Linked DNA regions of Bacillus pumilus. The protein of the gene in region 1 binds, or shares a complex with, the protein of each later gene. Links are inferred from orthologs where the notes say so. Each region holds a gene or a part of one and is shown in the gene's direction. Other genes may lie near its edges.

The links.
Region 2: the proteins of trxA (region 1) and arsC are in contact, whole or in part, in an NMR structure (PDB 2IPA), measured with the Bacillus subtilis proteins. The link is inferred for Bacillus pumilus from one-to-one orthologs.

The regions. Positions count from the first base shown.
Region 1 is NZ_CP046128.1:2,440,834-2,443,933, reverse strand. Bases 68-2,828 are described here. They hold trxA (thioredoxin), read left to right. Parts: upstream 68-1,171; coding sequence 1,172-1,486; downstream 1,487-2,828. Other genes in these bases: uvrC (excinuclease ABC subunit UvrC), read left to right, coding at 1,626-2,828; GKC25_RS12410 (alpha-N-arabinofuranosidase), read left to right, coding at 68-926. Outside these bases: more of GKC25_RS12410, read left to right, coding at 1-67; more of uvrC, read left to right, coding at 2,829-3,100. UniProt on the Bacillus subtilis protein: Participates in various redox reactions through the reversible oxidation of its active center dithiol to a disulfide and catalyzes dithiol-disulfide exchange reactions.
Region 2 is NZ_CP046128.1:1,704,772-1,707,870, reverse strand. Bases 13-2,772 are described here. They hold arsC (arsenate reductase (thioredoxin)), read left to right. Parts: upstream 13-1,062; coding sequence 1,063-1,482; downstream 1,483-2,772. Other genes in these bases: GKC25_RS08450 (GNAT family N-acetyltransferase), read left to right, coding at 2,117-2,698; GKC25_RS08455 (hypothetical protein), read left to right, coding at 1,698-2,006; GKC25_RS08465 (arsenic transporter), read left to right, coding at 13-1,048. Also shown: more of GKC25_RS08465, read left to right, coding at 1-12. UniProt on the Bacillus subtilis protein: Catalyzes the reduction of arsenate [As(V)] to arsenite [As(III)]. In vitro, can dephosphorylate para-nitrophenyl phosphate (pNPP).

The DNA.
Region 1 (3,100 bases):
ATGCAGATTTATATAAACGTTATCAAACGTATGTGAGAGAGTTTGCGGGTCAGACGATATACAAAATCGCGTGCGGCGCAAATTCAAATGACGTGAATTGGACAAAAATATTAATGGAGCGGGCCGCACCTTGGATGGATGGACTCAGTTTGCATTACTACACTGTACCTGGTACGTGGGAGAAAAAAGGGTCAGCGACTGAATTTGATGAGGATGAATGGTTTATCACGTTGAAAAAAGCCTATGAGATGGAACGGCTTGTCGTGGATCATGGAGAGATCATGGATCGTTATGACCCAGACAAGCGAATCGGGATGATTATTGATGAATGGGGAACATGGTATGACCCAGAGCCAGGGACAAATCCTGGGTTTTTGTATCAGCAAAACACACTAAGAGACGCCCTTGTTTGTGCCCTTCATTTTCATATATTTCATCGTCATTGCCAGCGGATTCATATGGCGAATATTGCCCAGACGGTCAATGTTCTGCAAGCAATGGTGTTAACGGAAGACGAAAAGATGCTCCTGACGCCAACGTATCATGTGTTTCACATGTTTCAAGTGCATCAAGAGGAAGAAGCACTTGAAGTGGAGTTTGTGTCAACGCCTTATGAACGCAGAGGAGAAAAAATACCTCAGGTTAGTGTGTCAGCTTCGCGTTCGTCAGATAAGATGCATATTAGCTTCTGTCACCTGAATCCGCATGAACAAAACGAAGTATCCCTTGCCATTGAAGGTTTGGATGCTCAAACGAAAGTCACGGGCCGCGTGCTGACAGCGGACCGCATGAATGCGCACAACACATTTGATGATCCTCATGCTGTCCAGCCAGCAGAGTTTCAGCAATTTGCTGTAAAACCCGGTGAATTAACCATAGATCTGCCGCCAATGTCGGTGGTGATGATCACGGTCGATCTGGCTTGATCGCATATTTAGATGTTTGATGAGCAGGATGTTGGGGCATCATACATTGTAAATGAAGCGGAAAGGGAGTTATTTATATGCTTAGAACGATTCTCATGATTATCGGTGCAATTGTTGTCATTGGTGCGATTGTACGGTTTGTTTTTTAATTCATTTCATAAAAAATGATTCGTAAGCATTTCATTCGCAAGTCACATTGGTAGATGCTATACTAAAAAGCATAATTTACATTGGAGGAATGAATAATGGCAATCGTAAAAGCGACTGACGCAACATTTTCACAAGAAACTGCAGAAGGTGTTGTTCTTGCGGACTTTTGGGCACCATGGTGCGGACCATGTAAAATGATTGCTCCAGTTCTTGAAGAACTTGATCAAGAAATGGGCGACAAAATGAAAATTGTAAAAATTGATGTAGACGATAACCAAGAAACTGCTGGTAAATACGGCGTGATGAGTATCCCAACACTTCTTGTTTTAAAAGACGGTGAAGTGGTAGAAACATCTGTTGGTTTCAAACCAAAAGAAGCACTTGCTGAACTTGTCAACAAACATCTATAAACCTGTCTATGCCTGAGCGGCATACTCAATGAAGCGGTTCTCGTAAAGACGAGAGCCGCTTTTCTTTCAACATGGTATAAAACAAATGTTCGTGATACACTAGAAGGAGTGAAAGAGGAAAACAAGGACGGATGAAAATATGAACAAACTGATCAAAGAAAAGCTATCGGTCTTGCCAGATCAACCAGGCTGCTACTTAATGAAAGATCGACAAAATACAGTCATTTATGTGGGAAAGGCAAAGGTCTTAAAAAATAGAGTGCGCTCTTATTTCACGGGATCTCATGACGCCAAAACGCAGCGGCTTGTCAGTGAAATTGAGGACTTTGAATACATTGTCACCTCTTCTAATATCGAGGCACTCATTTTAGAGCTGAACTTAATCAAAAAATACGACCCAAAATACAACGTCATGCTTAAGGATGACAAAACGTATCCTTTTATTAAAATTACGAATGAACGGCATCCTAAGCTGATCGTCACCCGCAATGTGAAAAAGGACAAAGGGAAATATTTCGGACCATACCCGAACGTACAAGCAGCCAGAGAAACGAAGAAGCTGCTCGACCGTTTATATCCACTGAGAAAATGTGCAACCCTTCCTGATCGCGTCTGTCTATATTATCATCTTGGACAATGTCTCGCGCCGTGCGTATATGACATTTCTGAAGAAACGAATAAGCAGCTCGTGGACGAAATCACAAGGTTTCTAAACGGAGGGCATCAGCAAATCAAAAAAGAACTAAACGAAAAGATGCAGGAAGCCGCCGAACAATTAGAGTTTGAACGGGCAAAAGAACTGAGAGACCAAATCGCTTACATCGACTCAACGATGGAAAAGCAGAAAATGACGATGAGTGATTTATCAGATCGAGATGTCTTTGCATATGCCTATGACAAGGGCTGGATGTGTGTCCAGGTCTTCTTCATCAGGCAGGGGAAATTGATTGAACGCGATGTCAGCCTGTTTCCTATGTATCAAGATCCTGAGGAAGAGTTCCTCACGTTTATGGGGCAATTTTATGCAAAGAACAATCACTTTCTGCCGAAGGAAATTTTGGTGCCAGACAGCGTAGATCAAGAGATGATTGAACAATTGCTCGAGACGAACGTTCATCAGCCGAAAAAAGGAAAGAAAAAGGATTTGCTTTTACTTGCCCATCAAAATGCCAAAATCGCCTTAAAAGAAAAATTTTCACTCATTGAGCGTGATGAAGAGCGGTCCATTGGTGCGGTGAAGCAGCTTGGGGATGCACTAAATATTTATATGCCGTACCGGATTGAAGCATTTGATAACTCGAATATTCAAGGTGCAGACCCGGTTTCTGCCATGGTCGTCTTTCAGGACGGGAAGCCGTATAAAAAGGAATACCGAAAATACAAAATTAAAACCGTCACAGGGCCAGATGATTATGCATCTATGCGTGAAGTCATTAGAAGGCGATATACCCGCGTGTTAAAGGATGAGCTGCCGCTGCCAGATTTAATTTTAATTGACGGAGGAAAGGGACAGATCAATGCAGCGATAGATGTGCTTGAAAATGAATTGAATCTGTCTGTCCCAGTGGCAGGTCTTGTGAAAGATGAAAAACACAGAACTTCGAATCTCATGAT
Region 2 (3,099 bases), 740 kb from region 1 along the record:
GCATATGGCAAAGGCTGCAAAAGGCAGTGGGCTGCGTATGTTTGTGTATGTGACCATCCTTGGTGCAATCGTCGCTGCTTTATTTGCAAACGATGGTGCAGCACTTATTTTGACACCCATTGTTTTAGCCATGGTCAGAGCATTACACTTCAATGAAAAAATTGTATTCCCTTTTATTATCGCGAGTGGGTTTATTGCAGATACAACTTCGCTTCCCCTTGTCGTAAGTAATTTGGTGAACATTGTAACAGCCGACTATTTCAACATTACGTTTATTGAATATGCATCCAGAATGGTCGTTCCAAACCTTTTTTCATTGCTAGCGAGTATCACTGTACTGTACCTTTTCTTTAGAAAGAGTATACCTAAACGCTATGATCTGACTGAGTTAAAGCACCCTAGTGAAGCAATAAAAGATCCAAAGATGTTTAGATTATCTTGGTATATATTAGCTTTTTTATTGATTGGTTATTTTGCAAGCGAGTTTTTATCTATACCTGTATCGGTCATAGCTGGTGTGATTGCCATTTTATTCTTGGTCATTGCACAAAAAAGCCCTGCTGTTCAAACAAAAAGCGTTCTAAAAGAAGCACCATGGGCGATCGTTTTCTTTTCCATAGGTATGTACGTTGTTGTCTATGGCATGCGAAATGCAGGGCTCACTGATGCTCTTTCAAGCGTGATCCAAGCTGTAGCAGATCAAGGTTTATTGGCAGGGACTCTTGGTATGGGATTTATCGCAGCAATTCTTTCATCTGTCATGAATAATATGCCGACGGTCATGATCGATGCATTAGCCATATCCGGTACCGATACACAAGGAATGATGAGAGAAGCGTTAATTTACGCAAATGTCATTGGTTCAGATTTAGGACCAAAAATTACGCCCATTGGCTCCTTAGCAACACTACTGTGGCTCCACGTCCTTTCTCAAAAAGGTGTGAAGATTTCCTGGGGGACATATTTCAAAATAGGAGTCATTTTAACTGTACCAACACTATTCATCACGCTTTTAGCTTTGTATTTCTGGCTAATGATTATACATTAAAGGAGACGATCAACATGTCAAAGAAAACAATTTACTTTTTATGTACCGGTAATTCTTGCCGCAGTCAAATGGCTGAAGGTTGGGCTAAAAAACATCTTGGAGATGAGTGGAAGGTCTATAGCGCTGGTATTGAAGCTCATGGATTAAACCCGAATGCTGTAAAAGCAATGAAAGAAATAGGGATTGATATATCTAATCAAACGTCTGATCTGATTGATCAGAACATATTGCAAAATGCTGACTTAGTCGTCACACTATGCGGTGATGCAGCTGATAAATGCCCGATGACTCCACCTCATGTCGAACGTGTCCATTGGGGCTTTGATGATCCAGCAAAAGCAGAAGGAACAGAAGAAGAGAAGTGGTCATTTTTCCAAAGGGTAAGAGATGAAATTGGAGATCGATTGAAACAATTTGCTGAGACTGGAGAATAATATCTTTTATATTGTGAAAGGAGACATCAATTCAGTGGATTGCGATGATCGAGTATGCAAAAATTCTATGGGATTGGCTAATAAGTCAAGCAAAGGAAAATGAGTGTGAACAATTTCATTTAGATTCTGGTGTTCATAGGCATGATGCACATAGATTCTACCTTAAAGTTGGATTAGATATTACTTGTCACCATTTTCAAATGTCTCTTTAACAAATGGAAGGTCAGCATCGATTAGGTGGAATTAAGTTATATTTAGAAGAAACAAATGCATTCATTAATGTGCCATTTTTAGCTTTTCATTATTTGGAAGATGAAGAAGAGATCAGTTTATTTGATACTATCAACACTAAAGCTAAAGGTATAGGGTCTTCTTTAAGCCAATATCTAAAAATGGACTCAGAAGATTTGAGTTGGGTGGCAGCACGACTTATTATCCAACCAGACAGTCCATTTCATGATTTAGGAACAATTGTAGGCATGAGAACAACTTCTAAATGCGTTACTTTACAAACACATTTATAATACTCTCGTCTATTTAACAAAGCAGAACAAACTATCTGAGTTGTCAAAAGAAAAATTACTTAGTTGATATATATAACCATACCAAAGAAGAAAAGGAGAGAAGAAGAATTATGGAGATAACGCCTGTAGTATTAATAGGAGATAGAGTAAAGATACAACCTATGGAAGATTATCACGTACAGGAATTATTTGATGCGGGAAACAATCCAGATATATGGGCACACATGCCAATGAGGGTTCAATCGATTGAAGATATGAAGTCCCTTGTGAATGGAGCACTTCAAGCGAGAGAGCAAGGAAGCGAATTTCCTTTTGTTATCTTGGATAAGAATTCGGGGAAAATTGTGGGAAGCACTCGTTTTCTTAATATATCCATACCAAATCGTAACTTGGAAATTGGTTGGACATGGCTGTCTCCAACTGTTTGGCGAACTAGAATAAATACAGAATGTAAGTATCTTCTTTTGAAACACTGCTTTGAAACACTTGGGACAATTCGTGTTCAGTTGAAAACAGATAGCAGAAATGTGCGGTCTCAGCAGGCAATTGAACGGTTGGGTTTGGTAAAAGAAGGGGTGCTTCGAAATCATATGGTGATGCCTGACGGTTATTTAAGAGACTCTGTGTATTACAGTGTAATCGACCTAGAATGGGTGCTAGTGAAGGACAAATTGGAGAGTATGCTACAATAATCTCGTATTTTCGAAGTGTTGCTTATAAAACTAAAGGGTGCTTTGACTTAACAAAGGAGGTAGCTGCGGCACCTCCTTTTCTTATTGAACAAACGGAGCAACTAACTTTACTTAAACAATTATGACCCTAACGAAAGAGGCAGTTGGAGATGGATAAGAGGGACTGTACCATAATGGATCCACATTTACCTTCTAGTACATATGAAGCTATGAAGACGAAATCTTATTCATTTCTTTTTATTAGTTTACATAATATATATTCTAGGAAGTTATAAAAAGAATGTATTTCTTTTGTCTCAAATCTAAGTATACTTATCTTATTGAGACAAAAAAGAAAAAATCAAAATCCTTGTTTATTCGCGTTTATTCGCCAGATTTTAATTCACCAAGATATTTTATGA